Regions from separate parts of the Enterococcus sp. AZ128 genome, predicted to be linked through region 2. Evidence: riboswitches for the same ligand, from Rfam matches in the RefSeq annotation. Region 2 holds a riboswitch; each other region holds the start of a gene.

Region 1 (8,310 bases), on a different contig from region 2:
GATATTGCCCGTTTGTATGAAAGGCAAATGTTTTCTTGTCCCGGTCGTCCTTTTTATCAATTCCGAGGCTCACCCGCAGTTCATGACTGACATATTGAATGCTATCTGGATAAAGTTCCACCATACTGCGTCCTTGATTACTGAAGGTTCGCCAATCAAAGGTGAGCTGTTGTTTCCCATAGCTGTTATAAGTCAACCCGTTTTTTATTAGATCTATCAGCTGGTCTGTTGTGATATCGGTTTGAATATTATTATCAAAAGAATCAATGATTCCTGTCAAATTTTTAACAGCCGTCTTTGATTTTAATTTTTTGCCGACGGATTGAATGATCTCCTGTTGACGAAAGCCCCTCATTATATCGTTATCACTATGGCGTTCACGAGCGTAGGAAAGTGCTTTTGTACCGTCAACATGCTGTTTTCCTTCATCGAAATGGATTGATCCGGGCCCATCTTTTGTAACGCCGTCAAAGGAATGTTGGACATTGATGTCGATTCCGTCAATTGCGTCAATGAACTTAATGAAGGACAGAAAATTAAATACACAGTAATGGTCTATCGGGATCTTCAATAATTTTTCCACCGTATTAACAGAAGCGGTTGGTCCATTAAAGGTGTAGGCCGCTTCGATTCGTTGATTGCCATGATAGCTTTTGGCAGCGATCGGAACAAAGCTGTCTCGCGGTAGGCTGCAAAAGGTGAGTTTTTTAGTTTTGTTGTTGACGGTAATGACCATCATCGCATCGGTTCTAGTTGTTCCTAGTTTTCTTTCGATAGTATTGTCGAGTCCCATGACTAAGAAGGATTCCGTATCACGTCCTTTTGTCGTTTGATATTCGTTTTTGATCGGATGGTAGCCATTGTCCAAGGTTTTTCTTAAGTGTTGGTTGACTAATAGGAAATAGGCGGAGACGGAGATGGTGCACATTAATATCGCGGCGAGACTAAGCAGAATAATTTTTTGCGATCGTTTCATGGTAAGACTTCCTCTCATTGTTACTAAATTTTTATCAACAAAAAGGATCGCCTTCTTATGCACAACAAGAAGGCGATCCTTTAATGTCCTCTCATCGTCTGAGTTTTGGCACTATACAACGTAAAGAACAATCTTAGCTATCTTTAGAAAAGCCTTAATTCGACAATTCCTGTTTTACACATTGGCATCTTTCGATGTTTCTGCGCAATAGCTTGTGTTTGTATAGAAGCCTCACCTAACAAGGTTATACTAGCTGTCAGCTGAGTATATAATAACGAGAACCAGATAATAAAAACAGTCGGATAGTTTTTCTTAATAATATATTTAAAAAAGAATAGATAGAATAAGCATTGTTAAATTAGGGAAAAGGCTTTACGATAAAATCGAAAAGGCGAATTCCTACCTTATAAAAAAACGATAACATTAATATTTCCAATGTTTAAATAACGAAATTACCCTATCTAGAAATTGAGGTGAAGCTAGGATCTGTTGAGAAGCATCGCTTGAGAACATATACGCTTCACATAACAGTTTATACTCATCAACGAATTATTTCAGGTTCTGTACATCTACATCAGGCCATTGCATAAAAATGGAGCTTGCGATATTTTAGGTATGCCTAAAAATCTGTATATAAATTTTGAAAGAGGGTATTTACTTGAATGATTCACAGATGAATAATAAAAACACGGCGCACAAGAAGCATCATTTAGTGGAATATGCAAATGGGCCGTCGCTTGAGGAAATCAATGGCACGATTGAAGTTCCGAAAGATATGGGATTTTTGAAAACATTATTTGCCTATTCTGGGCCAGGCGCTTTAGTCGCTGTGGGCTATATGGACCCTGGAAACTGGTCGACATCGATTACTGGAGGACAAAATTTTCAATACCTTTTGATGTCGATTATTCTCATTTCTAGTCTGATTGCGATGCTGCTGCAATACATGTCCGCAAAATTAGGCATTGTATCTCAAATGGACTTGGCACAGGCGATTCGAGCCAGAACCAGTAAATCATTGGGCATCGTCCTTTGGATTTTGACTGAGTTGGCAATCATGGCGACAGATATCGCAGAAGTTATCGGAGGGGCTATCGCACTGTACTTATTATTTCATATCCCGTTGTTCCTTGCCGTATTCATTACCGTTTTTGATGTCTTACTGCTGTTATTATTGACTAAAATCGGATTTAGAAAGATCGAAGCGATCGTTGTAGCGTTGATTGTCGTCATTTTTATCATTTTCGCCTATCAAGTCGCTCTGTCAAAACCGGAATGGCACGCTGTTTTTCAGGGATTAATTCCTAGCTCAGAAGCATTTTCTACCACTCATTCGGTCGCTGGACAAATACCCTTGACAGGAGCGTTGGGAATTATCGGGGCGACAGTTATGCCGCACAACCTTTATCTGCATTCTTCGATTGTTCAAAGTCGAAAAATCAATCATGAGGATCAAGAGGATATTGCACGTACATTGCGTTTTTCCAAATGGGACTCTAATATTCAATTGACAATGGCTTTTTTTGTCAATTCATTACTGTTGATTATGGGTGTTGCAGTTTTCAGGACCGGCAGTGTAGCAGATCCATCTTTTTTCGGGTTGTTTAAAGCACTGTCCGATCCGTCTGTAATGAATAATTCAATTTTGGCTCACGTAGCTAGTTCAGGTATTTTATCGATTCTTTTTGCTGTTGCACTGCTGGCTTCGGGACAAAATTCTACCATTACCGGCACACTCACCGGACAGATTATCATGGAGGGATTTGTTCATATGAGAGTTCCGATCTGGCTGCGGCGATTAGTTACTCGGCTGCTGTCTGTGATCCCTGTTTTGATTTGTGTCTTTTTGACTAGTGGGAAAAGCGAGGTACAGGAACATATCGCGATAAATAATCTAATGAATAACTCTCAAGTCTTTCTGGCCTTTGCCTTGCCATTTTCGATGCTTCCGTTGCTGATGTTTACAGATAGTCGGATCGAGATGGGGGAGCGGTTCAAAAATTCATGGCTGATAAAGCTATTAGGATGGGTCTCAGTAATCGGCTTGATTTTCCTGAATATGAAGGGCCTGCCAAATCAAATCGAAGGTTTTTTTGGGGACAATCCGACAAAGAATCAGCTTCATTTAGCGGATAATATTGCATTCGTAATCATTATTTTAGTTATCGTAGTGTTGATTTGGACCATTGTTGAGCTGTATAAAGGGGATAAAAGATACGCCCAACAACTGAAAGCGACTAGAGCTGAAGGGAAGAATAAAGATGAATTTTAAAAAAATAATGGTCGGCGTGGATGAGAGTCCAGATGCTTTGAAAGCATTTCGTTATGCGATTCAAGAGGCACGTCACGAAATGGCTGAATTGATTATTGTCTCCGTATTAGAAGAAAAGAATATTAATGTCTATCAGTCTTTGGACAGAAGCTATTGGGAAAAGGAAATGAATGAACTAAAAGAACGGTGTGAAAAATATAAAAAGGAAGCCCTTGAACATGGTGTGGTTCATGTAACTACGATAGTAAATGAAGGGAATCCGGGAGAGCTGATCGTGAATAAGTTTATTCCTTTAAATCAGCCAGATCTGCTGGTAATTGGAGCGAGATCTACAAGCAGAATAAGAGATTTTTTTGGGAGTCAGGCCGCTTATATGGCCAGGTATGCTAAAATTTCGACTATCATCATTAGATAATAAGAAAAGTAGGAAAGGTTCACTTGTTGCTAAAGACAAATGAACCTTTCCATTTTTCATTTATCGCGGATCAATTTCATTTAGGGCTTTCTCAGGCACCTGATCGCGCCGGACTTCCTCATAAGACTCGACATGTGTTCCCTTGCCAGTTAATTTTAAGTAGCGATTCGTTTTTAGTTGGGAGATACCGATGAACTGAATTTTACGAGTTTTCCCATCTTTATTAGCAGCAGTTTGCTGATAACTTGCTGTACCGTGTTCATTAACAGATTGTGGTTCCGTTGTTTTTACATAGAGTTCACTTTTTGGAACAAGAGGGTTGAGCTGATCTAGAATACCCGCCACCTCACTGGATGAATTTTTTGAATAGAGCATGGCTCCAAATAATAAAATAAAGACGCCAATAATTACTCCAAGTATTTTTTTAATCATTAGTCAAATGACCGTCCTTTCACATTTATAGATTCAGCTTATCAAGAAAATCGACACCGAAAATCGGGCGAGGGACCTATCTGGGTCTAACAAAACTGTCACAATGAGGTTCGGGATGTTGAAGTAATCATTGGTAGTGAGTATACTCTATATAGGAAAGAAAGCGCTTTTAAAAATTGGGATGTCGAGTCAATTCAACTGAGAGTGTTGCAGCGGGAACAACCTAGTATAGGAGGAAAATATGAAATTTTTTCTAGATACGGCGAATATTGAGGAGATCAAGCGAATCAATCTATTGGGCTTGGTAGATGGTGTAACAACAAATCCAACGATCATCGCAAAGGAAGGCAAAGATTTCGAATCGATTATCAAGGAAATCTGCGGGCTGGTTTCCGGACCAGTAAGTGCGGAGGTCACTTCTTTAGATAGTGAAGGAATGATTCGCGAGGCGAGAGAAATCAATCAATGGGCAGAGAATATCGTAGTCAAGATTCCTATGACAGAAGCCGGACTGCAGGCGGTTCATACGATTTCAAAAGAGGGGATCAAAACCAATGTGACATTGATTTTTTCAGCGGCACAGGGGTTGATGGCCGCTAAAGCTGGGGCGACATACGTCAGTCCGTTCTTAGGTCGTTTAGATGATATTGCTTCGGATGGTATTCAACTCGTGAGTGATCTACGAGAAATTTTTGATAGTTACGATTTTGATACGGAAATCATCGCAGCTAGTGTTCGTCATTTAGGACATGTGGAAGAGGCGGCTTTAGCAGGATCAGATATTGCTACGATCCCGGGCAATCTGTTTCCAAAATTGTGGAGCCATCCATTGACTACCAGCGGCATCGCTCAATTTGAAGCGGATTGGCAAGCATTTCAAGCAAAATAATAAAAAATCAGTGGGCACACCATCACGTATGCCCACTGATTTTTTTATTTTTTACGGTTTCGACGAATCATGACAAACGCGATAAGTGCTAAGATGATAACCCCAGCGACGGTTAACCAAGTTCTTCTTTCTTCACCGGTTTTTGGTAAAATACCCAAAATTTTGTCATTCGTATCCTCTTTGGCAGCGGCTTTGTTTTCGGCGCTATTAGTAGAAGATACGGCTTGTTCTGAAGTAGAGCCAGAAACAGATTCACTGGTTGTCGTACTTGGTGTTACACCGTTACGAATATCATCGTCTTCAGCATAGCGGCTGATCCAAGCGATGATTCCAGGGAAGAACGAATTGCCCGTTCCGATTATTTCTTCTTGGATCGGAGAAATGTATTTTAATACATTAATCAATTCTTCACGGCTCATATTGCGAACCGCCATAAATGAACTATCACTAGGATATAGAGCATTTAAATAGGCTTGCAAGCTATCGACATCGTCGATCATTTCAATCGCATTGCCATATCTGTTGGGATCAAAATTTAAGATATTTTCAATTTTGTCCCAAGAAAGACTTTTGTCTTTATACAAGGCTTGTAAAATTCTTGCATAACCACCAACATCAAGGCCCCAAATATCACTGCCCATTCGATTTGTTAATTTCATGGCGTTTAATAATTGTTGATCCGTATAACTATCTATCTCTTTTTGCGACATGATTGAACTTAGATCGCTTTCTTTCAAGGTTTTGCGTATTTGTTCAGGATCATTATCAGTTGTGACCTCTTCACTTGTTTGCTTAACACCAGTTTCTTTTTCAACCTTCTTGATGGTTTTTTCTTTGGCTTTCTCAATATCTTTTACTTCAACATTTTCTAGTTCACTTGAAGAGGTAGTGGATGCAGTTGAATCTTCAGTTGTTGCAGTGGTGCTGGATTCATCTGTCGTACTACTATCACTTTGGTTGTCTGAAGTTGTCTCTGTCGTTTGTTCTGTTGCTGCTGTAGAATCTTCCGAGGTATTTACAGTCTCAGTCTCAGCGTTCGCACTCAGGGGAAATAAAAATAATAGCGCGCATGTTAATAAAATCTTTTTCATCAAAAAATCACTCCTTAATCTTTCTGTAACACTAGTGTAACATAAGAAATATATCTGTAAAGAGAAAGTTGAAATTTTTTTATATTTATTCATCTGATCGTTGATTTTTACGCTAAGAAATTATTTTGCTGGTCGATATCCAGCTTTTTTTGCTTCATTGATTGTTTTGAACCAAGCTTTTGGATTGGTGGTTTTATCATAATATTTACTGCCAGGCAGGTGATAGATACCGCTTTTTGAGCCTTTGATCAATCCTTTACCGTTACTGTCGACATATTCTTCATTTGGCGAAGCCGTCGAAGAAGCAGTAGTATCCTGCTTGCTAGTTCCAATCGTGCTAGTCCCATCTGCATAATTCAAGGTTACACCATTTTGCACATTGAAGATGTATACGTTGAAATGAATGTCATCACTGCCGATCGATTGAGCCATCATATGAACACCCCGAGCTAACAATTCATCGTTACGAAAAACCGGAACGACGGAATAGCGAACATAATTCTTAGGGCTTTTTTCTAAGTAGTATTTGACATCCATCTCAAAACGCAGCATTTCGGGACTGTTTAATTGTCGAGTACCAGTGATCAAATTTTTCCAGTTGGCGTTTTCTCCGCTTAATTGATAACCGATCAGATGGGAGCGATTATATAAATATTGGCCATTAATTTTTTTGCTATGCCAGCCGGTGGGAGTAACACTGGAGATTTCTCCACGTTTTTCAGTGGGCATCAATTTTTTGTTTAATAAAGCTTCGGCACTGGTTGCACGATTTAGATGATCTAGATCGCCATAATTTTCCCAAGGCCCCTTTGTGGTGGAGAGTGTCTCTTTGGAAAACGTCGGATTATTTTGATTAATCTCGATTGTTTGGGTGCCTTCGTACTCAAGTTCAGCTAAGTCCTGCTGAGCAGAGACGACTTGAGATTGCGATGCAGCAGGTGTAGATTTCGTTGATTCTTGAAAATGATCTTTTACGCTGTACACAGCGAAACTAGCTGCCGCAATCACGATCGCAGCAACTAGCTTAGTTTTCTTTGACAAGGGATTTGCTCCTATTCTATTGGTATCTCAGGCCGGGTTATTCTGGCGCACCGATGATCTTGATGTATTCATCAGGATTCATGATCTCAAAATGTTTCGCAACTAACTGGTTGCGCTTATTGCGACGACCTTCAATATGGATCATATATTTGTTTTCCGGCAAGCGAAAAACGTAACCAGAGAGATAACGGTCTTTGATCAAGACTTCGGTTTTATTCTCCCCATCGCTCATAATCAATAAAGACATCATGATCGGCTTTTCTTGCAGTAAAATCGTTTTTTCTAATAAGCCGCGATATTCTTCCAAAAAATCACATCCTTTAATAAAATCTATAATCCAATTTTAGCATTTTTAAGCAATTAATGCTCTGATAACGAAATCGCTTATATTAAAAACAGGAAAAAATTAAAAGAATCATTTATTGGCTTGAAGTTTAACTAGAACAGTTCATTTCAAAAGTGATACCTTTCGTTGAAAGACGTCGCTTTTAGGAAATCAATTTTAAAGAAGAAAAGTATATTGTTTAAAAATGACATGAAAAGTCTCTTAGAACTCTTTGCTGAGATCTAAGAGACTTTTTTTGCGTATCTTATTATTGATAGAAGCCTATAAAAAGAATTCAAATCCTTTAAAAAAATTAAAAAGCTTGACCAATTTGAAACGCTGTCATTGTTATATAATAAAGAAGCGAAGGTAATAATCGAAGGAAGATAAGAATTCATAAATTAAAAGGAGAGAACACTTATGCCAACAAAACCAGTGTCACAAATCACTCTATTTACTATGGGAAAAGAAAATCTTGAACGTCGAATATCGAAGGTATACGCAGATTCCTCAGATGCGGATTCTGTTATCCAATATATTGTGGCAGTGCTGATCCGGCACTCGTTATGCATCAGTGATTTTTCTGATTTCTGCAGTGAATTGGTGAAGGAAATCTTCCTTTTTGCGGAGCCGTCAGATGTGCTGCGTAAACTTTGTCCCTTGTTCCGTGATTCTTTTCAAGGTGGAAAAGAATGGGAACAGGTTTTTCGTCGTTTATATAAGAATAAAAACGAATATCACCGCTTCAATAATCGTTTGAGTGATTGCAAGAAGTATTTATTCACCGAAACAACGCCGGTAGAAGAAACCGATGGCCAGCAATATAAGCTAATGTCGACCTTTGAGGACGCGGTAGGGAAAATTCACAC
Region 2 (8,310 bases):
AGTTTTTCGAATGCCCGTTTCGAAACTTGTTTGAATCGGCTTACTTGATAATGATCCCGCAACATTTCCAAATAGAGTACGATTGCCAGTTCCAATTACCACACCTTCGGCACTTCCGCTAATAACATTACTACCCATATACACCATATTCTCGTAACTAGTTTCTGAATTATGTTGTGTAACAATGATATCTGATCTTTTTTCTACTGGGTAACTTTCTCCTGTTAGTGCGGATTGTGAAATAAACAAATCCTTAGTCGTAATGAGTCGGATATCAGCCGGAATCATATCCCCAGCCGATAATTTTACAATATCTCCACAGACAATTTCTTCCATAGGAATTTCATCATACTTGTTCTTCCGTTTTACGGTTGCAGTTACTTTTACAAGCGATTTTAGTTTTTCCGCCGCTTGATTTGATCGTACAGATTGAATTAAAGTCATTGTTCCGCTAATCAAAACCATTGCGAAAATAATACTACTACCAAAAAAATCCCGATCTTCCGGTGCTACAATAACAACATCTGTAATAAAAGAAGTAATCCCCAATCCAATCAGAACTAACGTAAAGGGAGTGATATAGGCTTTTACCATTTCAATGAAAAAGGGTGTTTTCTTTCCATATGAAATCTTATTATCCCCATATTCATTTCTTGCTCTGATTGCTTGCCCCTCAGACAGTCCTTTTTTTGATGTTTGAAATGTATCAAAAAGATTTTCAATTGTTTTTCGTGCTATTAAACCATAATTTACTTCATGATTTCCATTTTTTCTAGTTTCCACTCTTCTTTCCTTCTCTCCAAAAAAAATTCGCCATAATCCTATCCCAATCATTAGGTATAGAATGATATTTCCTAGCGTCTTCATAAAACTTCCTCCTTGCTAGGGTTTGGAGAGTTCAGGAACTAAAAACAAATAGACAATAATAATTGATTTGTTTTTAGTTCAATCTTTTTCTGCAAACCCAACTGCCTCGAACTACTGTCATCCATTTGTTTTCATCTCCTTTTTTTTCGAAAAGTATACTAATTCTTTTTTAAATACCTTTAATGTCAACCCATTTTCATAATAATCATCCATTAAATCACAATACCCCATTTTTTCATAAAATCCCCAAGCTTGCTTTCTTCCAGTTAAAAAAATGATGGAAAAGTTAAAATTTCTAGCTACCTGCTCAGCATACACAATCAATTTTTTCCCCAGACTTCTTCCTTGATAATCTGGATGAATAGCCACTTGCTTTATTTGAATGCAGTTTGAAGAACAGGGATGCATTAGTAAAGTACCTACTGTCACGCCATCCCGCTTGATTACCAAGTGAATGTCGTTTATCTCACTAATAGGCGAGGCTGTCAAATAGGGTTGCCCCGCGCTAGCTCTCAATAACTCGTTTCGCAGAATAATCGCTTCCCGATAAGTTCGACTATCCCATCTAACTATAGTAAACACTGTTTTACCACGTTTCTTCCTCCTTTATTAGCTGATAAACTTCAAGTACCTCTTTGTTTCTCGATAAATGAGCAATGATTTCCTTCATTGCCAGATCCATATTTGAAGCGGGTTCAAGCTCAACTTGTAGTTGAACCATATCTCCGGCAAGGTCTTGACATACAAAATGACAGAATGATAAATAATACCGATCTAATTGAGCGATAGTTTCTGTTCTTAGCGAAACTTCGGACGAATTTTTACCTGTAATGATCAAAAAGGAATTTTGCACGTTATCTATAGTATCAGGTCGATATACTTCCGCAATTTGATCAAATCGATGAGAAATAAAACGTATCACAATGTTAACAAAAGTGATCACAATTGCTGCCAAGAAACCTTCTTTAATCGATCCCGCACCAATCATTACTCCTACTGCAGCTGTACACCAAAGTGTCGCAGCAGTATTTAAACCTGTAACGCTAAAACCATCCCGTAAAATGATTCCCCCTGCCAAAAAACCTATCCCACTAACTACTTGTGCTGCTATTCTTGTTGGGCTAGTATCTGTCGTAAATGTCGAAGACAAAGAAACAAAAATTGTTGCCCCCAGTGAAACTAAAACCATCGTACGTACTCCAGCTAGTTTTTTTCGCCATTGACGTTCAATTCCAATCAATCCACCTGCCAATACACTCATAAACAACATAATTAAAAATCCATAGCATCACTTCCTCTCTAGATTATTAAAAATAAAAATGAATATGTTAAATAAAAAAACGGTTTTTCGCACAAAAACTCCGCGAAAAACCGTTCTAAAATCATCAAATCACATGACAAAATAAGACGTCGATCTAATCGTTGAGTTTTGGCACTATACAACGTAAAGACAAACATCTTAGCTACCTTAAGAAAAGCCTTGTATTCGACAATCCCTGTTCTACCCATTGGCGTCTCTCGACATTTTTGGGCAGTAGCCTATGTTTGCATAGGAGCCTCACCTAACAAATCATATTTTATTTTCATGGAAATAGTAACAAAATGAATTAGCTCTGTCAACAAATAGTTTTAGACTTGTAGGGACCTACAACAGTTTAGTTAACAGTCGGTTAGATTACTTATTTTCTTCGCCTCAAATTGTCGAGGAGTCATCATAAATTTTGTATGGATTCTTTTATTTGGATAGTAGTCCTCTAAATAATCTTGAATCAACACCTTCATCTCTATTTTACTTTTATGCTTGTTGGGTTCGATTAATTCTCGTTTGATTGATCATTCGATTACCGGCATCGTTAATATGAGTCCCAGGTTGGCTCATTGAATGTGTGATGTGGTGGTCGGTCAACAGCTCTTGATAGCCAAGAGACCGGTATTGGCTACCTCTACCGGAATAAATTACCGTAGGCAATTCTCCTTTATAAATTTGTAATGGATGGATGACAATTTCTTTTTTCATGTTTGAATCCACCATATAGCAACGTGGATTACGAGTTGCTATATGGTGGACAAATAGAGACGACAGTGATTACAAGGAATGTAAGTAATATCTGTCACCCAAACAGCATCGATTTGGCTCTGTTCAAATTGTCGATTCAATAAATTTTCTTTTACTATTTCTTCAATTGCTTTTACTCTACCATAAAAAGATTTGCGTCGATGAAATCCTTTTGCGCATAAATTCATTCCACGCATAAGGACAGCCACAACACGTTTATTGGTTTCGACTCCTTCATCATAAAATTGATAAATTTTTTAAAATATTGTCGTTTTCATTTTTCAAGGACTTTATCGAAATAGTTAGTACCACTACTTCTTTATTATGTCTCAACTACGACATATTGTACAAGTTTACAATAATTGGTTACCTATATACTTTTTGAACTCATCTTAGAACGTTATTCGCAATTGGTAATCTTCCAGTTTTCTCCTTTAGATAACAATAAGTTATATTGAAAATCATGAGTCACCTTTTCAACATCATCGAGATATTTCACTATGACTTTTACTCGAACCGAATTCTTTGTTTCAAAATAAATAGGATTAGTTATTTCTACAAATTGAAGATTTGTATTAATCGGTTGAATCACATTATTTTCAACATAATACTCCAATTCTTTTTCAGAAGCTGATGGATATAATTTAAAAAATGTTTCCAAAAACTCAGTGATTTCCTCCGTTGCTTTGGCATCAATTTCTGAATCGCTTTCTACTTGTTTTTCTTCATATTGTGCCTTTTCTGGTTTTGCAATCATGGTAGGCAGGTTCGTTACAATATGATTTCCTTTTTCATCTTCAAAGACTATCACTCGATATGCAGAAGAAATCGGTTGTGCCTTTTTTCCCTCCATAATCTTTTGCTCCACTAAAAACGAGACGACAAATTCTTCCGAGAGTTTTTCAACATCTAGAATTTTTACAGATTGAACTTCGGAACTCGTGGGAATATCTGCTCGAACCATATCTTGGCTTAAAGCGAGACCATTTTCTGTAAGGTACTGTTCGAGATTACTCATTCTCTTTTCAATTGCTTCTTTGTTATTTTTCCATGAAAAATATTCTTTCGCAAAATCCTCTGTAAAACTTTCAACGCCAGAAGTATTCACTACCTTCTCTTTTATAACCACTTTTTCATGAGTTGTATGTTGATCAATGGCGGTGAAATTTTTATAAACGCCAAAAGCAAGGCTACAAGACAATAAAAGCCAAAGGGCAAGCACCATTTTTCGATGCTTACCCACGGATACGACTCGTTCTTTTTTCCTTTTTGGGCTCTTTTCCTTTTGATTCCGTTCAATTTTTATCTTCATTATTTTTCCTCTTCTCTCTTATTTGTACCGTCCAGCACCGATAAGATGCTGCTGCCAATAGTTTTCCGTTAGATTCGTCCATCCCACTGGATCTCCTGCATGAAACATGCGATTCTCACCTGCGTAAATTCCCACATGGGTCACATAAGTACCGGCATCATAAGTCGAATGAAAGAAAATCAAATCACCCGGTTTGGCATCTTTTAGATCAATATGAGTCATGGCATCATATTGATCCTGGGCCACCCGAGGAAGTTTCAAACCAACTTTGGCATAACACCATTGGGTCAAGCCACTACAATCAAATCCCGTTGTGGGGCTTGAACCACCAAATACATAGGCCGTTCCTTCATACTTAAAAGCCTCGTCAAAAATCCCTTGGACTGTTTTATCATCAAACTGTCTCGTGGTTAGGTACTGCTTCACTAATAAGCAATAAAACATATTGCCATAGTTATAGCGCCAACCCCCATTTTCCTTAATTGCGATTGGATTGGGATAATCAACTTTTTGACCGCCTGATTTTTCCTTTGAAAATGATTCAGCTAAAGTAAAACTATGCTTCTTCTCGTTTTTCGCGACATAGTCTAAATACCCGCCACCATAGTTATAGGCCTGAATAATACTAGCTTGATCACAACCTAATTCTTTGGAACGCTTAACCAAGGACGCAAAATAGAGACACCCTTGTTTAATGGATGCCTCAATACTTAATGAATTCGGTGGTAAACCGGCTGACTCAGAACTTTGCATGACATCTTCCATTGTGCCCCCAGATTCCACTTGAATAATCGCCAAAAGAATCGGGACATACTCTGTAATGCCTGATTCTTTGGCATACTTTTCCACCATTGAGCGGTGCTTTAAGACTTCTTCTGAGACACTACTACCTCCAGGAGAAGTTTCAGAACTACCACTCCCTTCACTGTCTTCACCAAACAACAAACCCACACACATCAAGATGCCCATAAAGGTGATGGTCAGGAAAGTTAACGAAATGATACCCAATTTCTTCAAGTTCATTTTTTCTCACCTAACCTTGATTTTGGACGATGATTCAGTCTTTTTTGTACTTTTTGATTGGTCCGCTTTGGCAGAGTGGACCTCTGTTTCACTTGTTGGAAAGAATTTTTTTTACTTGATGATTGGCTTTTCCCTTTTGAAATGATTTCTTGACTAGTTAGTTTTCTTTTGATTTCGGGATTCGGATTTGCTCTCACAATCCGCTTTGGGGCTTCTTTTTTCGTCTTCCTATCTTTTTGAGGTTGGAGATCTGTTTTTATTGGAACATTTGTCCTTCTTTTCCCATGACGATTTCCTGCTTCATTCAATACTTTGCGCTTTTCAGCCATTTTTTCATCTCTACGTTGTCGTTGTTTTTCTCGCAACTCCGCTCGATTTGCTTTTTCTTGGACAAGTCCGCGCTTGAATTCTTCTGGTGTTTTTTTCGTTTTTTCGATCCCTTTATGGAGGTTGTATTTCAAATTCGTTGGCGTATTCCGTACTTGATCTTTTACTTGTTTTGCCTTATCTTTCATCAAAGCTTGGGTATCCAAAACCTTGCCGATTTTTCTTCCGGCCAAATTCATTCGGGATTGCTTCTTATTATTTGAGATTGGCTTTTCTTTATTCAAGTCAGATGGTACCTCGTGATCGTTAGGTAATCGTGAATCCTTTCGTAGAGAAGAACCTGATGGCCTAAATTTGGATTTTGATTGTTCCTTTGCCAACTTATTTCCGACTGCTGCACCACCACCAAAAGCCAAAGTCCGGCCCACATTTCGATTAAGTTGCCGCAATTTACGGTTCATCAACATTTGCGGTTTTCGCATAACCCGTCTGCCCATTGACTGACTGTCATTACTCTGGAGGTTGAACATACTCATAATGTCACCCAATTTGAAATAGATACCGGCGAAAGTCACAATTTGTAGAAAAGCTACCATGAAGAAAGGATAAGTGGCTGAGATATTGAAAAACATCGTTGAGATACTAAATGCAGTCGTAATGACTAAGGTAACTCCTGCTCGCATCATAATCGTATTGAATAAGCGAATAATCGCCTTTTTCCCCAAACTCTCATAAGTCGGCAACATGGACAATAAGAAACTGATAGGAAGAAACATCGCAAAGATAATGAAGAGAATTTGCGAAAACAACATAATCCCTGTCAGGAGGAAAACAAAGAAGGAAATCCCAATATTGAATAACACCAAAAAGACCACGGTCCCTAATCGGTTCATGGTCTTGGTAATACTTAAATTCGCATTGTCATTGTCTTCAATCTCCGCTTTGACCGCTTCTTCCCGATCTTTGCCTTTGTTTTCATCTGGACTTACAGACAGGATTTTGTTAACACGATCTTCGCCAACTTCTTCTATATTGGAATCATCAAATTGCAAGAGTAACCAAGGTTGTTGGACTTGAATGGAAAACAAGCTATCCCGAATTAAATCGACACTATCTTTTCCTTGGCTTTCTGAATTGGGTACAACGATCTCTGTTCCAAGACTAAGGGCAGCTTCACTAACATCTGAGCTAAAGTCATTGATTTTTGTGATATAGGTGGGCGCATACGTAATGAAAGAACCCGAAAGTAGAAAAATCATCACAAAATTAATGACAGCTCGAACTGCTTTGGTGGTTTCTCGTTTTAATAATCCGGTATACGCCACATAAATTCCTAGAGCTAAAATCATCAATAGTAGAAACCCAAAGTAAAAGCCTGAGGTCTGTAGTCCATTTTCGGTAATGCCGGCTAAGGTTTGGATATTCTTTCCAATACTTTCAGCTGTATCCGAAATGAAATCTAACTTGTAAGCTTCTTGAACCACATAACCCGTGGCATTCGATAAATACAAACTAACTGTCCAAATGAAATTAGTAATGGCATAAAGACCATACATCACGCTCTTCCCTAAGCCATCGCCCCAGTTCCAAGGTAGCCAATCCCATGAACTATCCACAAAGAAATCCAACTGATAGTTACCAAGTGAATAATGGGAATAAAGATTTCCCACTTCAACTGTATCATCAACTAATCCAGTCGCCTCAGCTACCGTACCGACTAAACTCAATAGAACTGTCAGAGTGATGATGCTAATAAAAACGATTCCCACAATCCGAAAAAGTTTCTTTTTCATCTCCTCACTCCATTCTCTCTTGAACAGGTGGACGGGTATCAAAAGCATGGAAGAGTTCTTCGAAGACTGGATGAACTTGAACCACACCTACTCGACCATACAAATCTTGCATTAAACATTGGCCGTTTTCTAAATCTCGTAGGCGTTTTTGATTGCTTTCATCTTCTTGATCTAACCCAAAGAATTCCAAAGTCTTCTTAATTTCATGAATATCGGTACTTCGAAAAGCAAACTTCAATCCGATATTGTTCTTCAAACGTTCATCCAACAAATCATCACTGTTTTGCGTGACGAAATAAACCCCGGCATTCATGGCCCGACCAGCACGCACTAATTTATTCGATAACGTTTTTCCTTGAGCTACTTGAAGAAAACTCCACGCCTCATCCAAGTCCACTATCTTGAAAATTTCTCGATTACTATGGATAAAGTCCAAGGCAAAAGTCGAAATGACGATTAGCATCGAAACACTCAGCAATTCCATGGTGGTATATTCTTCAAAAGTCGTTTCCGCATCTGGTAAAACTAAATCCGCCACTTGAATGATATTTAACTGCTTATCTAAACTAATCGATTGAGTAATTGAACCGTCTGAGAAAAGCAAATGGGCAAAATCATAATCGGTAAAAGACTCGATATGATCGGCGATATTTTCCGCAACTGGTGAGCCCTCTTTTCGAAGTTCATTAATGACTTGTAGCAACCCTCGTTGATCGCTTTGGGTAACGGTCCGAATGGCTTTGCGCAGAACAGGAAACTTCTCTCCATCTCGACTAGAAATTCCTGTTAAAAAGGTCAGAATATCAATCGCTAAACTTTCTGAGTCTTTCTTTTTCTTCATAATCACATAAGGATCAAGCAGGCCTTGGTTTTCTGGCTTACTAGTTAAGTTGAGGATATTGATTTCATCCGCAATTTCTGGCAACGTTTCT
Region 3 (8,310 bases), on a different contig from region 2:
TCACAAACACCGCTTTTTTCTCATTCAACCATTTATGAATTCCTAGACTATCATGGCAATAAAGATATTCAGGGTCAATGTTAAAATAATCAGCCGTTCTTCGCGTCAATTGCTGATGACCGAGGTGATCAGTCAAAACAATAAAAGGAATTTTTTCCAGATCCTCAGCGGCTGCCTGCCTCAGTTCATTCTCTGCTAAAGATTCATTAGCGGCGAGCAATATTTTTGAGCGAATCAGAGAGGTCCGTTCAAATTGCGGGTCATCAACCACACTGCTGGTTATTACTAAATCGACTTCCTTTTGCTTCAGCTGATTCAACAATTCTAAAGGGGCGGCATTGACATAGTTGATCGTATAGCTGTCATTGCTGCACGCACACTCCCCTGCTTCAAATATCAAAACAGAATCGCTGATCCCTACTTTAAAGGACGGACGATCAATCATTTGATAAAGAGGGAATTGAATCTTTTTGGCCTCCTCTATGATTCGTTTTACAAAAGGCAGAATTTTTTCGCCTTCTTCACTCAAAACTAACTTCTTCCCATGACGTGTAAATAGATCATAGCCAAGCTCAGTCTCAAGACTTTTAAGAGCCGAGCTCAAAGAGGAGATTCCGATATACAACTCCTGCGAAGCTTTTGAGAGGCTGTTGTATTTAGCGATAATGTAGAAATACTCTAATTTCTCAATCGACATTTTTTTCACATCCCTGCTGCAAATTTTAGGTTAACCTAATCTTGCTCCTGTGACTGTCTTTTAGGCAAGTAAAAACATTAAATAACAATCATTCTTCAACGGAGGTTAACTATTATTGGATTCCTATCGCTAAATCAGGAGGAACGATTACGCATCTTAATAATCTGGAAAGCATTTCTAAAAAGAGCGAAAAGCTGCTAAAAAGCTTTATTAATAAGGCTGCTTCCCTTTCATCTATTCATTGCCGGCCTGAGTGACAATTGATTTATCACTTTTCACGAGTATGATGAGTTTGCACAATAAAATATAATCATATTAGGTGAGGTTACTCTGAAGAACACAGGTTATCGCTCGGAAATGTCGAGAGACAGTAACGAGTAAAGCAGGGATTGTCGAATTAAGGCTTTCCCAAGATAACTAGAAGATCCCTTTCTTACGTCTCAGAAAGCCAAAGCTCAATTAACGTGATTTCCTTATAGACTTGTTCATTTATTCGGCGACCTCCTTAATATGATTATTTAGGAGGTTTTTTACATTGAAAGTTTTAAACGTATCATCTAAGCAAAATGAACGGATCACAAAAATCGTCGGAAATATCACCTTCCTGTTCATTTTGGCCCTTTTTGCATTCATTCTTATCTTTTCTCTGATAAAAATGAATCGCCCGCTTCACACCTTACCCTCGGAGGAGTTCTTAGCGACAGCAAACAAGCAGAATGACTTTTTATCTGTCGCAAATCTTGGCTATTTTTCCATTCGAACGATGTTTCGAATGATTGTCGGGATGCTTTGGTCCTTCCTGTTCTCCTTTGTTTTCGGCCTTCTGGCGGTAAAGTACAAGACCGCTAGAAGGATCATCCTGCCATTGGTCAATTTTCTTGAATCCGTACCATTATTAGGGTTCTTAACGTTTACGACTGCCTGGCTGTTGGGGTTATTTCCAGAAAATGTGCTGGGTGCTGAATGTGTCGCCGTCTTTGCGGTTTTCACTGGTCAGGCGTGGAACATCATGTTGACCCTGTATCAAATCATGGAGGTTATTCCTTCTGATTTGTCTAATGTCACAGAGCAATTCAAATACAATCCCTGGGGAAAATTTTGGCGACTTGAATTTGTTTATGCCATTCCGGGATTGCTTTGGAACGTGATTATTTCTCAAACAGCGGCTTGGTTTGCTTTGGTTGCTAGTGAACAGGCATCTGTCGCTCTTCCCAAAGATACAACGCTTTTTTTACCAGGAATCGGTTCGTATATTCAAATTGCGTTGGAACGTGCTGATTTCAAGGCTTGTCTATGGGCAGTTCTAGCCTTATTGCTGAATGTAGTGATCCTGAATTTTTTGGTATTTCAGCCCTTGGTTCGGGCAACATATTACTTCAAATATGAGACAGACGTTGAAAGTACGACGCCGCCTAAATCGATCGTTTATCACCTGTTGAAAAACGCAACATTGACCAAGCAATTTTCAAAAGCTTTTGCGAGGTTCAGCAGCTTTTGGCTCTACGATTTACCTAAAATTTGGTACTTCTTCAAATTGGATCGTCTGTATCGGCTGGTCGCAAAGCTACGCAATTTTTTCAAAACCTTATGGTATGTCAGTTTGGCGCTTATCGTAATCAATTGTTCGATCAAGCTCTATCATTTCTTGCCTCATCAAGATTTCAGCATGATTCCTAGATTAACTCTCTATACCACCTTGCGGGTCACACTAGCGATGATTATCGCTGGAGTTATCTTTACACCGTTAGCGATTTGGGTAGCTAGTGATAATCGCCGTCTAAATTTTGTTCAGCCTATCGGCCAAATTTTGGGATCGATTCCCTCGAATGTTTATACGCCCTTTATCGTTCTTATTATCGGTATGGGATTTAACCAGCTGCAATGGTGGATTCTGCCGCTGATTATGGTTGGCTGTCAATGGTATTACTTCTTTAATGTAATCGCTGGTTACTTAGCAATTCCAGACGACATTCGGGACGTAACGAAGCTGTTCAAACTTTCTAAATGGCACTGGTGGATCAAATATCTGATTCCCTCTATCCTGCCTTATCTAATTACTGCGATTATCAATGCTGCCGGCGCCGCTTGGAATGCTGATATTGCTGCTGAAAGTATTCAATGGGGCAAGCGATCAATCAATGTCACAGGACTAGGACAATATATTTCAGCGAACGACGGTATAAAAGACAAATCTGCTTTAGGAACACTAGCCATGTGCTTCATGGTAGGACTATGCATTGCATTTATTTGGCAGCCCTTATACAGAGCTGCAAAGGAAAAATTTCATTATTAACATTCCCAGCATTTTATTGTTTATCAATTATTAGCATACAATCGAAAGGAGAAGTGTGATCGAATTCTTCGATTATACAAAAAGATAAAATGGAAAATACAGAATTATTAAACGTAAAAGCCGTATGTAAGGAGTTTGAGATTGAAGGTCATAGGGAGCATTTGAAGGTACTTGAAAACATTGACCTAACAGTAAAAACCAATGAATTTTTAAGCATTATCGGTCAATCTGGAACAGGAAAATCAACGCTGTTAAGAAGTATCGCCGGACTCCTTCAACCAACCAAGGGAGAAATCACTTTTGAAAATAAAACAATCACTGAACCAGATGCCAACATCAGTATGGTATTCCAACATTTCGCCCTCTTTCCTTGGCTGACTGTGGAGAAAAATATCAGCTTTGGTCTGGAAAATCGTGCAGAACTTTCTCGTGAACAAATAAAAAAAAGAGTAAGCAATCTAATCGAAATGATCGGCTTAACAGGTTTTGAGAAAGCTTACCCTAGAGAACTCTCCGGCGGAATGAAACAACGTGTTGGCTTTGCTCGGGCCTTAGCGATTGAACCCAGTTTATTGCTATTAGATGAACCCTTCTCAGCGCTAGACATCATTACAGCTAGCCAATTATCCAATGATTTACTAGAAATCTGGTTGAACAATCAAATTGCAACCAAATCAATCGTCATGATCACTCATGATGTCCAACAAGCCGTTCAACTCTCCGATCGTGTCGTCTTAATGGATTCCAACCCTGGGCGTGTAGCAAAAATTTATCAAATCGATATTCCAAGAAATGAACGCTCACCTAAAACAATTATTAATATCGTCGATCGAATTACGAAAGAAATGATTCAACGAATGCGTTCATAAAATGAAGAGGCTGTGACAGAAATAGTCAGATTCAAGAAATTTCGGCTTATTTCCGTAGAAGCTACCTCTGGAGCACCAGTTAATCGTAAAAATGAGCTGTGACAAGACTTTTGTCACAGCTCACTTACGTTAAATCAGGCCAAATCATCGCGCAAGGCTTCAATGATATTTTCTTTCTTGATCTTTCCCACTGCATAAAGCATGGTGATCGATACGATCAAAAATACACCCAGCACACTGATCAAGAGACTGACCCAAGGAAAATGATAGGCGATCTCCGCACCGCCCTTTATCATTCCTACGTAGATCAACCACGAAATGAGCCCGGCTGTTGGGATACCTATCAGCAGCGAACGCGAACCATAAAAGATGCATTCAAAGACCATCATTTTATTAAAATCTCTATTTGTCATCCCAACGGAGCGCAGCATCGCAAGCTCCCGCCGTCGAAGTTTGATATTGGTAGAGATTGTATTAAAGACATTCGCAATCGCGATCAAAGAGATCATCGCCACAAATACATAACTGAAGATATTCACTACGAAGATCGTATTCCGATTTTGATCAAATATCTCATGGACGTTGTACAGTTCATAGGGAACCGTAACGCCCTCCTTTTGAATAATTTTCTTTATTTCTGCTGTCGAACGCCCAGCATTTTTCGATAGAAACGTTAACCCTAGATCTTGATCGATCCCAACTGGTGCAAATTTTGCCTTCATTTGATAAGGTGCGACGAGCATAAAAACATAGGATTGATTTTCTATAACTTGGCGAGGTAAGGTATCCAGCGGAAATGTATCAACGAATTTGACTGGAATCCTTAGCTGCTGATTTGAAGAGGCGTGCCCTGAGATTTTTGGAATCATAACTAGGTTCATCGTATCTTTCGCAAAGAGATCGATCAATTCATTTTTCCCTTCCGATTTTTCGATTCGCTCTTTTGCGACAGCAAGTATTTTCCCATTTTCCCCAGTATACTCTTTAACCGGCAAATCCAGGCTTTGGATAAATTTCAAATACTCTGTGTCCTCGATGAATTGGATATCTAACTTCAAATTTGTCTTTTGAGCTGGTTCACTATTTTTCAAAGCAAGATACCGCGAGGAAAAGGTTCTGTTTTCCACTTGGCTGGTATATTGCAGCATCGCTTGATACGAACTGTTGGTAATCCCCTCTACCTTTTGAAATTTCTCATACAGACGAAAAAGCTCGCTTTCTTGCATTTCCGAGCTAGAAAATACAATGTCGTAATCCGAGTCCACCACCATCTGTTTAGCCGACCGCTGCAAGCTGTCCCCAAATGCTTGCGCCGAAACGAAAAGAACGACACTAAACGCCAACGATAAAATGATCGTTCGATAACGTTTCCTGTTGCGCTTAAAATTTTTCAGCGCCAACAGACCTTCCAAACCATAGATACGTTCTGAAAATTTGGTCGTTTTAATCTCCTTTGCAGAAATCTTTACTTCATTGGATTGGCGAATGCTTTCCATAACTGGCGTATTCGCCGCTTTTCTTGCAGGTAGGTAAGCAGAAATCAAAATCGTGATCAAACTAATCAAGGCTGCCGTTAATATTACCGGAGTTGATACGGACAGGACTAATGGAACATTCGCGTATAAAACGTTACGAAAGTTTTTAGCCACAAGTCCGATAACGATCTTTATACTGCCAAGTCCAAAAATCACCCCAAGAGGAATTCCGATTGCTCCGATACAAAGACCTTCAAATAAAACAGAATTTCGCAGCTGTTTTGGTGTCGCACCCACGGATGAAAGAATACCGAATTGACGAGTCCGTTCATTTAGGGAAATCGTAAACGAATTGTAGATCAGAAAAATCGAGCCCAGCATGATCAATGCCACCAAGATTGTACCAATTGAATACAATAATAAATTGAACATTTTATCATTTGAAGCTCCTGTAAACCGCAGGACTTCATCATTAAGCCGATATTCCTGATTTTTTATCGCGCTTTTGGCATAAGCACTCGCTTTTCGCGGATTTTTAAGCGTAACAAAAACACTGAGATTTTTTGACTTCTCAGCTTTATCCGCAATAGTAATCAACGTATACCCCGGAGCACTCTGTTCTTCAAATCCCAGCCGTTCACAGATACCAACGATTTTATACTTTTTTTCACTGGTGACTGTTAGCTTTTCTTGATTTTTCTTCGTTCCATCATACGCGATGTGCTGGTTAAGACGATTGTTTCCTTTCAAGCGTTCACCAACAGCTAATGACAGTGTCTCGCCGACAGCATATTTCACTCCGCCATTAGCCGCGATGTGAGCAGGAATGACTACTTCCTGACTATTTTTCGGTAATCTGCCGGAAATCATTTTTATCGGTAAGGTTTCGAAGGTTCGTTGATTAAAACCTGCGACAAATAGATACGGTTTATTGGGATTTTTCCCGCCTTCAAGTTTTCCATAACCGATATCCTCAAACGTTGTCGCCTTTAAGACAGCCTTATTCTGTTCCTGTTTCTTGGCAAATTTGGCAGTTGTATCCAGAGTTTCCACATGCCAATCCCCATACTTTTGCGCAGCACCTGCCACCATATACTGTTGAAGCGAGATAGCAAACGTAGCGACGGCGGTGATCATCGCACTCGACAAGAGCACACCAATGATCGTTACAACTGTGCGCGTGCGGTTTTTCCTCATATTTTGCAATGTGACTTTATTGAAGATGTTCATGAGCGCAACATCCTCTCATCACGCGTCACACAACCATCAGAAATACCAATGATTCGATCCGCTTGCAGCGCGATCTCCTCGTCATGGGTCACGACGATCAATGTTTGCCCATATTTTCGATTGCTTAGTTTTAACAGATTGATAATTTCATGGCCATTTTTACTGTCTAAACTTCCCGTTGGTTCATCTGCCAATAAAACTGCAGGAGCATTCATCAAGGCCCGCCCAACGGAAACCCGTTGTTGTTGTCCGCCAGATAGTTGATTCGGCAAATGATCCTTTCGTTGGCCCAACCCTAAGAGCGCCAATAATTCATTAAGTCGTTCCTGATTGACCCTTCGTTTATCCATCAAAACCGGTAAGGTAATATTTTCCACGACATTCAATGTAGGAATCAGGTTATGAAACTGATAGATCAACCCAACTTGACGTCGGCGAAAAATCGCAAGTTTCTCATTGTTCTGGGCATACACATCCTGACCATCTAAAAATACTTTTCCGCTAGTAGGAATATCGACTCCGCCAATCATATGCAGCAGTGTTGATTTTCCCGATCCAGACGCACCGATAATCGCCGTAAATTCGCCTTTTTCAATCGTCAAGGACACATCGTTCAGCGCAACGACCTTATTTTCTCCTTTTCCATATACTTTGCTGAGGTGTTCGATTCGTAACAGCTCCATTATATGAGCCCCCTTTCTCATGGTTCACCTATATAATAGAAGCTTCACCTTTCAACTCGGTGACTTCTAAGTGAGAGATCCGTCACTTTGGAAAACGAATGATAAACAGCGCGCCGCCAGCTGGATGATTTTTCGCGACGATCGTTCCACCCTGACGCTTAATGATCGACTGACTGAGAGACATGCCAATACCAAAACCGGTTTTACTGCCGCTCTCTCCACGAAAAAAACGGTCAAATAAATGATGCAGATCCGCTGTTTCAAATCCTTTACCATTGTCTTGAATCGTGATCTCCGTAAATAAAGGATTGTCATTTCCGTTAATAACGATTTCGCCCTGTTCACCAATACTTTCGATGCAGTTTTTCAAAATATTTTGAATGGCCTCTGACAGCCAAACAACGTCGCCTTGGATCGTAATAGCCGATGAGACATTGTTCTCAATCTGGATTTCATGCAAATCCAACGTCGCCAAAAAAGGGCGCAAAGAATCATCGACCATTTCAGCGAGAGGAATCGATTCATTTTGAAATTCTACAACATCCGCATCCAAACGTGACAATTTCAACAAAGCTGTAATTAAGCTATCCATTCGTAAAAGCAAAGCTTCGATCTCACGCAAATTCATTTTTCGCTCTTTTTCATCCGTACTTTCGGCAGTTAAAGACAACAGAAGATTGATCGAAGTCAGTGGCGTACGCAGTTGGTGGGCAATATCTGCTAACGAATCCGCCAAATGTTCCTTTTCCTTCTTCAGATTCCTATTTTGTTCGCGAATCCGCAACGTCATTTTAGCAATCTCGCTTTGTAGAATCGACAACTCTCCTTCATCCAGTTCTTCGATAAATAAATGATCCTCATTGTGCAAGACCAGATCAATTTGATTCGCCATTTCAGCAATCTGTTTATATCGTGACTGCGTAAATAACAAAAAGAGTACACCAAAAATAAGTGCTGATCCCAAGACAAGCACGCCAGTACTACTGCTCTGACAAAATCCAATGACAGTCAGAACGAACGAGATTAAGAGAAACACTATGATGAACCTGCGAAATTCTCGATT

Evidence for each region. Region 2 has a riboswitch for magnesium ahead of IGI38_RS06865 (MgtC/SapB family protein). Riboswitches for the same ligand answer to the same signal wherever they lie in the genome.
Region 1: linked by a shared signal. The riboswitch ahead of IGI38_RS17235 (LCP family protein) and the one ahead of IGI38_RS06865 (MgtC/SapB family protein) in region 2 are both predicted to bind magnesium.
Region 3: linked by a shared signal. The riboswitch ahead of IGI38_RS17225 (ABC transporter permease subunit) and the one ahead of IGI38_RS06865 (MgtC/SapB family protein) in region 2 are both predicted to bind magnesium.

The regions. Positions count from the first base shown of each region.
Region 1 covers NZ_JBIORZ010000002.1:1,136,055-1,144,364, forward strand. Annotated here, with positions in the region: gene IGI38_RS17235 (LCP family protein) at 1-976, opposite strand, end outside; M-box (ykoK) riboswitch at 1,058-1,226, opposite strand; gene IGI38_RS17240 (Nramp family divalent metal transporter) at 1,650-3,248, shown strand; gene IGI38_RS17245 (universal stress protein) at 3,238-3,663, shown strand; gene IGI38_RS17250 (YxeA family protein) at 3,724-4,095, opposite strand; gene fsa (fructose-6-phosphate aldolase) at 4,337-4,984, shown strand; gene IGI38_RS17260 (LPXTG cell wall anchor domain-containing protein) at 5,029-6,075, opposite strand; gene IGI38_RS17265 (DNA/RNA non-specific endonuclease) at 6,196-7,116, opposite strand; gene IGI38_RS17270 (hypothetical protein) at 7,154-7,423, opposite strand; gene IGI38_RS17275 (glycosyltransferase family 1 protein) at 7,862-8,310, shown strand, end outside.
Region 2 covers NZ_JBIORZ010000001.1:1,402,452-1,410,761, forward strand. Annotated here, with positions in the region: gene mgtA (magnesium-translocating P-type ATPase) at 1-867, opposite strand, end outside; gene IGI38_RS06860 (GNAT family N-acetyltransferase) at 985-1,449, opposite strand; gene IGI38_RS06865 (MgtC/SapB family protein) at 1,454-2,137, opposite strand; M-box (ykoK) riboswitch at 2,275-2,444, opposite strand; gene IGI38_RS06870 (hypothetical protein) at 2,527-2,649, opposite strand; gene IGI38_RS06875 (hypothetical protein) at 2,663-2,899, opposite strand; gene IGI38_RS06880 (conjugal transfer protein) at 3,324-4,235, opposite strand; gene IGI38_RS06885 (bifunctional lytic transglycosylase/C40 family peptidase) at 4,254-5,258, opposite strand; gene IGI38_RS06890 (CD3337/EF1877 family mobilome membrane protein) at 5,255-7,378, opposite strand; gene IGI38_RS06895 (ATP-binding protein) at 7,383-8,310, opposite strand, start outside.
Region 3 covers NZ_JBIORZ010000002.1:1,127,279-1,135,588, reverse strand. Annotated here, with positions in the region: gene IGI38_RS17230 (LysR family transcriptional regulator) at 1-697, opposite strand, end outside; M-box (ykoK) riboswitch at 1,002-1,171, shown strand; gene IGI38_RS17225 (ABC transporter permease subunit) at 1,353-2,990, shown strand; gene IGI38_RS17220 (ABC transporter ATP-binding protein) at 3,080-3,859, shown strand; gene IGI38_RS17215 (ABC transporter permease) at 3,994-6,564, opposite strand; gene IGI38_RS17210 (ABC transporter ATP-binding protein) at 6,561-7,247, opposite strand; gene IGI38_RS17205 (sensor histidine kinase) at 7,330-8,310, opposite strand, start outside.